Regions from separate parts of the Paenibacillus sp. MABNR03 genome, predicted to be linked through region 1. Evidence: predicted binding sites of a transcription regulator. Region 1 holds the regulator's gene; the other holds the start of a gene.
The links. Region 1 encodes Rex, which represses fermentation and respiration genes when NADH is low (regulators of the CRP and FNR family bind a similar motif). Its sites were predicted from a motif close to TTGTGAAATATTTCACAA; they were not measured.
Positions count from the first base shown of each region.

Region 2: a site for Rex is predicted at 3,913-3,930, ahead of adhE (bifunctional acetaldehyde-CoA/alcohol dehydrogenase). Genes of this name have one in related genera too.

Region 1 is NZ_JBCIYR010000003.1:904,422-910,422, forward strand. Features, by position in the region: gene dinG (ATP-dependent DNA helicase DinG) at 1-2,315, shown strand, start outside; gene AAIH57_RS19410 (redox-sensing transcriptional repressor Rex) at 2,514-3,167, shown strand; gene AAIH57_RS19415 (amidohydrolase) at 3,154-4,458, shown strand; gene AAIH57_RS19420 (DUF5590 domain-containing protein) at 4,502-5,032, shown strand; gene AAIH57_RS19425 (hypothetical protein) at 5,334-5,861, shown strand; gene AAIH57_RS19430 (AAA family ATPase) at 5,854-6,001, shown strand, end outside.
Region 2 is NZ_JBCIYR010000003.1:724,368-730,368, reverse strand. Features, by position in the region: gene pflB (formate C-acetyltransferase) at 1-671, opposite strand, end outside; gene adhE (bifunctional acetaldehyde-CoA/alcohol dehydrogenase) at 1,214-3,826, opposite strand; gene AAIH57_RS18470 (Crp/Fnr family transcriptional regulator) at 4,258-4,974, shown strand; gene AAIH57_RS18465 (hypothetical protein) at 5,065-5,775, opposite strand; gene AAIH57_RS18460 (hypothetical protein) at 5,963-6,001, opposite strand, start outside.

The DNA.
Region 1 (6,001 bases):
GTGATCTGGGCTGGTTCTTCGACGGCATGCGCAGCGAGAAGGAAGCAGAGCCTATTCAGGATCTCGACGGACATACGTATTACCGTCAGCTGGCCTTAAACGTAAGTGACTGGACCGAGATTGGTGCACCACGCGATGAACGAGAAGGCAATCCGCTTGAAGGTATCAGTTTTGAACAGTATATGGATCAGGTCAGAAATAATCTGAAAGATACACTGGATCATTACGAAGAACGCGAGGCGCAGACGCAAATGTTCAGCAGCGTAAGACAGGCCTTGGACGAAGAAAAGCATCTGTTAATCGAAGCGGGTACAGGTACGGGGAAATCCCTCGGTTACTTGCTGCCTGCCATTTATGAAAGTGTGAAGCAGGAACGAAAAGTGATGGTTAGCACGCATACAATTAACCTGCAGGAGCAGCTTCGAGAGCGGGATATCCCTCTGCTCACCAAAGTAGTTCCTTTTCCGTTTAAGGCTGCTGTGTTCAAAGGACGGGGGCACTATCTGTGTCTGCGGAAGTTTGAGCACAAGATTAACAAACGGGAATTCGCCACACCAAAAGAAGACTATTTTACAGCGGCACAGATGATCGTCTGGCTCACCCAGACGGAAACCGGGGATGATGAGGAGTTAAACCTCAGCGCTCGCGGTGGGGATTTCTGGGAGACCGTGCAGAGTGAGTCTGAATCCTGTCTGGGACGCTCCTGTCCGTGGTTCAGAAAGTGTTTTTATCACCGGGCAAAACATGAAGCAGGTTTGTCTGATATCGTGATTACGAATCATTCCAAGCTGTTTACCGATGTCAAAGCAGCTCATCAGCTTCTGCCGGCTTATGACAGTCTTGTGATTGACGAGGCCCATCATCTGGAAGATGTTGCAGGCAAGCACTTGGGTCTTCATATGAAATATTTCACGTTGGTTCATACATTAACCCGATTGTTTAAAGATAGTCGCAATGGTCAGCTTCCCATGCTGCGAACTCAGCTGTCTGGTCATGAGATGTCGGCACAATGGGGCTCAGTGATTGACCAGATGTTCCCGCTTGCTGTTGAAGTCAAGGAAATGTGGGATCGGCTGAGTGAGGCTTTATTTAGCCTGCTGCCTGAGCGAAGTGATGCTTCTCCGGGAGAAACAGGACAGTTTTCACTCCGATTGAAGCCTTCGCAGAAACCGGCGAAGTGGCAGGAGCTGCAGGATTATGAGAACCAGATCTATGTCACGCTTGGTGACTTGATCCGTAAGGGAGACAAGCTGCTTCTGGAAGTCAAAGAGGATCAGGACGACTATCAATCGGATAGTCTGATTACGGACATTACAGGTTTGCTTAAAGACTTGGCAACGCTAAAAGAGAATCTTCGCTTTTTCATGCGGATGGATGATGCCAAAACAGTATATTGGATGGAGGCAAGCGGGCAATTCCGCAGCAAATCACTGCAGCTCTATGCCGTTCCTGTCGATGTCAGCGCACAGTTGAAGGACATGTTCTTCGATAAAAAGAAAAGCGTTGTTCTTACTTCGGCTACGCTCTCTGTGGATAAGTCATTTCAATTCATGATTGAACAGCTTGGCCTGCAGGAAGCGGCCGACAATAACCGTTTGCTGACGTCCATGCTGCCATCGCCATTCCGCTACCGGGATCAGGCTTTGCTGGTTATTCCGCGTGATTTTCCAAGCGTGAAGGGCAGTGTTGGTGATGCACACTTTGTGGACATGCTCGTGCGGTCTCTTGCCGAAACGGCTATTGCTACACGGGGGCGCATGATGGTGCTCTTTACTTCATACAGGATGCTTCGCCAGGTTTATGATCCGTTAAAAGAAGCATTGTCCGGTAACGATATCTCGCTGCTCGGCCAAGGTGTAGACAGTGGCAGCCGCTCCAAGTTAACACGTCGGTTCCAGGATGCCAAAGCTACGGTTTTATTGGGGACCAGCAGTTTCTGGGAGGGTGTCGATATTCCGGGGGAAGCACTGACTTGTCTGGCGATTGTCAGATTGCCTTTCCAGCCGCCGAATCATCCGCTGGTGGAGGCGAAGAGCGAACTGCTGCAGGAACAGAAAAAGAACCCGTTCATGAAGCTATCGGTTCCACAGGCAGTCATTCGTTTCAAGCAGGGATTCGGGAGGCTGGTTCGTACAGCCAAGGACAGGGGCATTGTCATCGTCTATGATACGCGGGTGATTGAGTCTTACTATGGGAAATACTTTTTATATTCATTACCCGGTCCCAAAATGGAACATATGCTGACAGAACAGATGGTTCCACGGATTAGCGAGTGGCTGGAAGCGCCTGCGCATGACGAACCTGCTGCAGAATAGGATGTAACGTCATTGCGCAATGAGGTCTTCTCGCTGTAAACTTTATTAGATCAACAAAGTGATGATTCATTCATGAAGCACTTTTAATTTTATACTTGATAAGGCATCTTGCATGATTTCATTCGGAAACGAAAACGGTTATGCAGGGTGCTCCATTTTTATTTATCTATCGTGGCCTTGGTAAGGGGGAGTTATGTAATGAAATCAGATAAAATTTCGGAAGCCGTGGTACGCAGATTGCCTGTTTATTTGCGATATTTGAGTGAACTGCACCAACGTGAGGTTAACACGGTTTCATCACAGGAGCTTGGACTCCGGCTGGATCTTAATCCTGCCCAGATTCGCAAAGATCTTGCATACTTTGGGGACTTTGGCCGCAAAGGCATCGGATACGACGTATCGTATTTGATTGAAAAAATTCGCCAAATTTTGAAGATTGATCAGCAAATCAATGTAGCACTGGTCGGAGCCGGTAATTTGGGACATGCTTTGTCCAATTACAATGCGTACCTTAAAGACAACATGAAGATCGTTGCTGTTTTCGATGCTTACGGTCCCAAGATTGGCAGTCAGATTAACAGCCTGAAGGTACAGCCAATGAATGAATTATCGGATTCGGTCAAAAAGGATAATATTCGCATCGGCATTATTACCGTACCGGATACCGAAGCTCAAAATGTAGCCGATCAGTTAATTGAATCCGGCATTGAAGCGATACTGAATTTTGCACCGACTATCCTCAAAACACCGCCGCATGTCCGTATCCATCATGCCGATTTTACAACGGATCTGCTTAGCCTTGCTTATTATCTGGAGAATGGAAAGGACGACGAGGAAGATGACGACAAATAGATGGGTAATTCATAACGGCAAATTTGCTGTTAATAGCGGTACGGAATGGAATGTGGTTTCAGGTTACATGGTAGTCGAAGAGGACAAGATTGTGCATATTGGTGAGACATTGCCGGATGGGGATGAGAACCTGCCGAAGGTTGATGGTAAAGGACTGGTCTTTTTGCCGGGTCTGATCAATACGCATGGTCATGCAGCCATGTCGCTTCTGAGAGGCCACGGGGACGATCTGGCCTTACAGGTATGGCTTCAGGAGAAAATGTGGCCTATGGAGGCGAAAATGACGTCTGAGGACGTATATTGGGGTACCTCCCTGTCTGTACTGGAAATGTTGAAAGGTGGCACAACGGCATTCCTGGACATGTATGACCATATGGACCAGGTGGCTAAAGTGGTGGAACAATCCGGTATCCGGGCTGCATTGGCACGTGGTGTAATCGGTTTGTGTTCCGAAGAAGAGCAAATGCGCAAACTGCAGGAATCGGCTGCCTTTGCACGCGAGTGGAACGGACAGGCTGGTGGCCGAATTACGACGATCATCTCACCACATGCGCCATATACATGCCCTCATGATTACATTGAAAAGCTTGTACAGGTTGCGCATGATCTGGATCTGCCGCTGCATACCCATATGTCGGAAACGCTTCGTGAAGTGGAGCAGAATGTGACGGATTACGGTCTCCGTCCTGTAGCCCATTTGGAGAAGCTTGGCTTCTTCTCACGGCCTTCTCTCGTTGCTCATGCGGTGCATCTCAATGATGAGGAGATTGAAATTTTGGCACGGCATGATGTCGCTGTCTCCCATAATCCGGGAAGCAACCTGAAACTCGCTTCAGGTGTAGCACGAGTTCCGGATTTGCTAAAAGCGGGTGTTACGGTATCCTTGGGAACAGATGGACCAGCGAGTAACAACAATCTGGACATGTTTGAAGAGATGAGACTTGCTGCGCTGATACACAAAGGAGTATCCGGTGACCCTACGGCTGTACCAGCAGGAGAGGCGTTGCTGCTTGGAACGGGTTATGGTGCCAAATCCATATTCCTGAACAATACAGGAGCACTTCAAGTGGGGATGAAGGCCGATTTTATTGCACTGAACATTGAACAAGCTCATTTCTATCCGCACACGGACCTCATATCCCATACGATCTACTCGGCTTCAGCCAAGGATGTAGAGCATGTATGGGTGGACGGCAAACAATTGGTGAAGCATGGGGAATGTCTTACAATGGATGAAGAGCGCATTCTGCGTGAGTCTCAACTTGCATTTGACGGACTGCTCGCCCGTTAATTTCAGAACGCAGCAGCGTCATAGGGGAAAGGAAGTTCGGCTTTTGAAAAGAAAAAAGAAATGGATATGGATCTCGCTGCTCATCCTGATTTTGATTCTGTTTGGACTTCAGCGCTTTTATATCTATATAACCCAGGACCAGCGCAATGAAGAAGCACTAGCTATTCAAGCGGCACAGGAGCAGCTGGGGATTACATCTTACGAGAATCTCCGAAAATACGTCTGGGGCCAAAAAGAAGGCGATGACAATATTTACTGGACCATGATGGCCAAAAATAAAGAGAATCAGGACATTGCCGTCTGGGTCAAATTCGATGCAACCAACAAACCTGTCACAGGGAATAACGCTGTGCACAGTGAGCTGCTGCAGAACGGGTTGTCTGAAGCACAGATTCGGAATCGATTCAGCTCTGAAGTTCCAGGCGGAGAGATTAAGCGGATTATGCCAGGAGTTGTCAATGGAATCTATGTGTGGCAAGTGTATTACAAAGACGATACGCATAACTACTATCGATTCTATCGTTTTAGCAATGGCGACCAAGTTGATTTGGTATATACCATTCCAAACAGCTAATCGAAATAACAGAACTTTTTCTTAGGTAATTTCTTCAAAGAACCGGCAGATGGAAGCACGTCTGATCCGGTTTTTTGGCGTATCCTGCGAATCATTCTGGATTTGAATAGTTAAAATTAATAATTTATTCATATTTTCGCCTTCGAAATTGTATATACGATGTGATATACTCAAATATGTATTCAAGGATACATCAAACAGGAATAAAACCTGTTGGGCACATCACAGGTCATTCGTACACAATTCATATTATGCCTATAAGCTATAGGGATGGGCTCAAAATTTGGGAGGGGAAACTCACTTGAAGCTAAAAGTATTGCCTATTGCTTTAACTGCCGTCATTTCAGCCGTTGTGTTGTTTGGAGGTTGGTTTGTGTATCGTCAAGTGGCCATGCAGAATCCGATTGAAAAAATGGTAACCCAATATGACGGGGTTAATGACGTTCACTTAACTATTAACCGTAATGACGTACAATTGAAACTTGATTTGCAGCCAGATGTGGATCTGGGCAGATTGGTTCAATATATTCAGAAAGAAGGACAGACACTGATCGGCACGCGTGCATTGAAATTGGACGTGGTGGATCATTCAAATGAAGCCCTGGAAAACTGGTGGGGCGATGCCATGTTTACTGTCGCTCAAGCGATGGAGAACAAGCAGTACACGGATATTACACCTACATTATCCAAAATGGCGACCAATGGTATTCAAGTGAATACGGCCATGGATGACAATAACGTATACGTAAGCCTCCGAGATGGAGATGCCAGCAAGTTTATTATTCTGCCGCGTGTACCCGGTCAGATAGGAGTGTGGCCTAATGCCTAAATGGACGAAGGAAGTTGCCATTGGATTTGTCCCTGTGTTGATTATCTTTCTTGCTTTTGTTGGTGTGAATATTTTCCCCATTCTGATTGCAGCTGCGGTTGTGGGCGGATTGCTGCTTATGATGCAGATGCGCGGGGGAA
Region 2 (6,001 bases), 180 kb from region 1:
TCGGATAACTCTTCACGCAGACGGATTACGTCTTCATCAATCACATCCACTTCGAGTGCGTTCAGTTCTCCTTTTTTGGCACGAATCAGGAAGTCTACACCATAAAGAGCTACCCGGCGATAGTCACCGATGATCCGTCCGCGGCCGTAAGCATCCGGCAGACCTGTAATGATTCCGGCTTTACGAGCTGCACGCATTTCGGATGTGTAAGCATCAAATACACCCTGATTATGTGTTTTGCGAATATTGGTAAATATATCAATGACTTCTTGAGGCATTTCGAAGCCGTATGCTTGACATGCATCAATCATCATGCGAATTCCGCCTGTTGGCTGAATGGAGCGTTTGAATGGAGCATCGGTTTGCACACCGACGATCTGTTCTTTGGATTGATCCAGATACCCTGGTTGGTGAGATACGATCGTACCCGGGGTGTTTACGTCCACATCCAGTACGCCGCCGTTGTCCCGTTCTTTTTTGGTCAGATCAGATACGATATCCCACAGGTCTTTGGTGTTCTGCGTTGCCCCTGCAAGAAATGCTTCATCCCCGTAATACGGAGATAAATTATGTGCCAGAAAATCATTCACATCCACGGATTTGGTCCATGTGCCTTTCGTAAAGCTTCTCCAGCCTGTTTGTTGTTTGACATCTTTTTCGATCACCGACATAGTAATCCCTCCACAAAATTTGGATTTCCGGACACATGACAGGGTACATCAATCGTCTCATCTGTGCCCAGAGCCGCGATTAAATGTGAACATTTTCACATGTAAGCCGGAACATGTTCTCTCTACTTGGTAACCGGAACCGCGGGATGGATGTTTTTCTTACATTTTCAGTATACGTCTTCCGTGTTTCACCATCTGTGATTTTTGTCACAAAGTCCGTGAACTACCTCACTCCACCGTTGCTGGATCATGGTGAAGGTAAAAGTTTACACCGGATTACTGCGTGGCAGAACAACCTTCCAATCGCTGTTATCCCCAGATTTTTTCATTCCCTTTTCAAAGGGAAAAATCCGGGAATAAACGCGAACGCTTCGCTTTTACAGGTTATTTCTGCCCCTCCGTTGTCGTGTAAATTGTTAAATTCAACGGATCCCAAAGGATTCCGTCATCGACCAAAGACGGCAATTGGGGCTCCCCTTTTGGGGAACCCTGCACCTATTGCCTTAACCTCAAATTAATTGTTTTCTATTTTGGACTATGGTTTATTCAAAACGTCCGTAGAACGCATTCCGGTAAACGTCGGCCAGTTCAGTCACCAGCGGCAGTTTCGGATTAGCTGTTGTACATTGGTCTTCGAATGCACGATCGGCCAGATAGTCCACGTGAGCTTCAAAGTCTTTTGCATCGAATCCGATTTCCTGGAACGATTCCTCAATGCCCAGTGTTTTGTTCAGTTTGCGAATCGCATTGATGAGGCTGTTCACCCCTTCTTCCGTGGTACGTGCAGGCAATCCCAGAATGCGGGCGATTTCAGCATACCGCTCATCTGCTACAAAGTGCGAATATTTCGGGAACGAAGCAAATTTGGTCGGTTTTTTCGCGTTGTAACGAATGACGTGCGGCATCAAGATCGCATTGGTACGTCCGTGTGCTGTGTGGTACTGACCGCCCCATTTGTGCGCCAAGCTGTGGTTGATTCCCAGGAATGCATTGGCAAAAGCCATACCGGCAATCGTTGATGCATTATGCATTTTCTCACGTGCCAACTTGTCACCTTGCAGCGCCGATTGCTCCAGGTATTGGAATACCAGCTGGATGGCTTTGATGGCCAGGCCATCCGTATAATCATTCGCCATGACAGACACGTAGGCTTCGATCGCATGAGTCAGTACGTCCATACCTGTATCGGCTACGGCAGTTCTAGGGAGCGAATATACAAATTCTGGGTCTACAATCGCTACGTCTGGCGTCAGCTCGTAGTCTGCGAGCGGATATTTGGTGTTACCCAGATTTTTGTCTGTGATTACGGCAAACGATGTGACTTCCGAACCTGTTCCCGACGTTGTCGGAATGGCGACGAATTTGGCTTTGGATCCAAGGCGTGGATATTTGTAGATCCGTTTGCGGATATCCATGAATTTTTGCTTCAGATCGTTAAAGTCTGTATCCGGATATTCGTAGAACAACCACATGGCTTTGGCGGCATCCATTGGCGATCCACCACCAAGGGCGATAATGCAGTCCGGCTGGAAGCGATGCATCATTTCCGTACCACGGTCCACCGTCGTTGTGGATGGATCCGGCTCGACATCCGAGAATACTTCGATCGCAACCGGCATTTGGCGTTGACGAAGATAATGCTCTACTTTTTCCACATAGCCCAGTTTGACCATCATCGCATCTGTAACGATCGCTACGCGAGTAATATCAGGCATTTTGGCAAGATACTGTGTTGCTCCTTTTTCGAAGTATACTTTGTTTGGCACTTTGAACCATTGCATATTCACGGTACGGCGAGCCACCCTTTTCACGTTGATTAAGTTCACGGCAGTTACATTCGAAGAGGTCGAGTTACGTCCATACGAACCGCATCCCAGCGTCAGTGATGGCATGTTGGTATTGTAAATGTCCCCAATGGCACCGTGTGTGGATGGTGAGTTCACAATAATCCGTCCGGTTTGCAGACGATCCGCGAATTTATTGATGACTTCTTCGTTATTTGAATGGATAACCGAGGAGTGACCCATGCCGCCAAAAGCAACCACTTCTGCTGCACGCTCAATGCCTTCAGCTGCTGTTTTTACTTTATAACAAGCCAGTACCGGACTTAGTTTCTCGGCAGACAGCGGGAACTTGGTTCCAACACCTTCAATTTCTGCTACAAGAATTTTGGTGCCAGCCGGAACCTCGATCCCGCACATTTGCGCGATGGTGGACGCGGATTGACCAACGATGGCCGGGTTAACCGCACATTTCTCGGCATTGATGGCGCCTGCTGTCAGTTTCGCAGCCTCATCCTTGTTAACGAAATAACAACCGTTCGCAATCATTTTCTTTTTCACCTGATCGAAGATCGGCTCTTCAATGATGACTGCCTGCTCGGAAGCGCAGATCATGCCGTTGTCGAATGATTTGGACAAGATCAGATCTGTGACCGCCTGATTAATATCCGCAGATTTTTCGATAAAGCAAGGTACGTTTCCTGGTCCTACGCCGAGTGCCGGTTTACCGCAGCTGTACGCTGCACGTACCATCGCTGATCCACCTGTCGCCAAAATGAGTGCCACATCGTTATGATTCATCAGTGCGTTCGTACGATCCATGGAAGGATCATCAATCCATTGAATACAGTCGGCCGGAGCACCATGCTTCACGGCTGCTTCGAGCAGAATTTTGGCAGCTTCGCGGCTGCAATTCTGTGCTGATGGGTGGAAGCCAAAGATAATCGGATTACGCGTTTTGATGGAAATCAATGCCTTGAACATCGTGGTGGATGTCGGGTTGGTCACCGGTGTAATCCCCATGATGATGCCGACAGGCTCCGCTATTTTCTGGAAGCTTTCGTATTCGTTATCTTCAATGACGCCTACGGTTTTGTCATATTTGATGCTGTGGTACACATATTCTGTTGCAAATATATTTTTGGTGATTTTATCTTCATACACACCACGGCCGGTTTCTTCCACCGCCATCTTGGCGAGCATCATGTGTTTGTCGAGACCTGCCAGTGCCATGGCCTGCACGATACGGTCAATCTGTTTCTGATCCATGGACATGAATGCAGCGTGTGCTTTATTCGCTTTGTCAATTAACGTTTGAATATACTGACCTGCTGTCGGTTCTTTTGCTGGGGCGACTTCGTTCTTTACAGCCATCTCCCTCATCCTCCTAAAGGTTCGTATTGGTTTTGGTTTGTCTCTCTTCTTTACGTACACATCGTAACATGTCGAAAAGCATAATTATGTGATTATTTTCACAAAGTATAACAAATTTAATTTAAGTTTTTTGTGATTTCTTCACAGCTCATTTTCATTTCCTATTTAAACTATAGGGCTGTCAATTGCATCCTTCCCAAACGAAAGTGAATTTAATCACAATGTTTGAAATTTCGTCATTTTTGCCCCCTTCCCATGCCCCTCAAACGGTAAGATTAGGTATATACTGAACTTAAAAATTGAACCACCGCAATTTGTACCGTCCTCCCGGCCGAGATGACCCTGATCAGGACGGTAACGGTTGCGGCGAACCACGGGGCGGGAAATGCATGGGGCAGCCCCTCCGATGGACACAAAGGGGAGATAGACTTATGAGAGAACAACTAAGTGTAATGGAAAAACGCGGCAATACGAACTGTTTCTCGGAAGTGAATTTCAACCATCTGCTCGTTACCATGAAGGATCGTACTTATCCTGAAGGGACCCACCTGTACTGGGAAGGAGATGTGTCCGACAAACTTTATTATATGAAAAGGGGCCGTGCCCAGATCACCAAATCAACGGATGAAGGCAAGGAACTCATCATGTACATGTATCAGTCTGGTGATATGATTGGCCAGGCCGACCCATTCTTCGGCTCCAAGCATACGTTCTCGGCAGAAGTCCTTGAAGACAGTGAAATTGGTGTCCTGGAGCACAAAGATCTGGAGATGCTGATCTGCCAGCATTGCGACTTCGCCATTGACTTTATGAAATGGATGGGCATTCATCATCGCTTAACCCAGACCAAATTCCGGGACTTGATGTTATACGGCAAACCAGGTGCGCTCTGCTCCACCCTGATTCGTTTGTCCAATTCCTATGGCGAGCCCCATGGTGAGCATGTGATCATTCACAAAAAAATCACCCACACCGACCTGTCCAATATGATTGGTGCGACCCGGGAAAGTGTAAATCGCATGTTAAGCGATCTGCGCAAAAAGGATGCCATTGAATATGACAACGGCATGATTGTCATCAAAGACCTCAAGATGCTTCAAGGTATCTGCCATTGTGAACTATGTCCCAATGAAATCTGCCGCATCTAAGCCATAAATCCGGCATTTTCGACTCCTGCCGAGAACTGTTATGGTATGAAAAAAGCCCGTCCTCTGCCAAGGATCGGGCTTTTAGTATGTTTAAGATGCCGTTAACTGTAGCTTAACCGCATCACGAGGATTTAACTTCATATCCAAACCGTTCTCCATCAGTTCCTTGTCATTCACCATGATTACCCAGCGCTGGTTCATTCGTGGAACAACATTTTCAACCGAAACAACGTATTTGTTATTTTCCGACATTCTTACAATACCGCTGGACTTGAGTACATCACGAACCGTGCATTCCTGGATATAGACGCCCGCATATTGACGATTGAGATTTGGCATAATATTGCCGCCGCTGATCTTGAGCAGGGTTGTCTGATAGGCAACACCTTCTCCTGTACTGTCGGCGGCTTTTACGTATATGATCACTTCATCTTTGGCATGAAGCTCCTTGTCCCAATTTTCCGGATCAATATCCTTGCCGTTTAGTTTAACTGCCCAACTAAGCGAGGAATCGAGTGAAACTTCCCCTACGGATTGAATCCGTTTGCCGTCGGCTGTAAAATCGACCAGTCCGCTGTTCTGTAGGGCCTTCTTGAGCGTCAGTCCTTCACTAAAATCCCTCTTGATGGACTTCGTTGCATCAGGCAAAAAAGTACTTCCATCGACAGCCACGGTAATGGTATTGGAGGTATCGGTCTCCTTGACCACTGGCTGTTCAGAAGGCTGTGTCTCAGTACATCCGGCCAGAATAGCTAAAATAAGCAAACATAAACCGATGTAACCGGGGATCTTCTTCTTCATGTCGGTAACACCACCCTGCGTAAAAATCTTCACCCTGTTGTCCATAACTTCTATTATGGCACAACATTCATGCAAAAAAAGTGTCAATGCCGTTACTATTCTTCCATATTTCTTCCTAATAGCACAAAGAGCCCGCATTTACGGGCTCCTTCGCTCGGGTCCTTAAACCCTTTTATTCATTTACCATTTATTGAACGCAAGCCTGCATATAGGTCCTGCCTCCGTC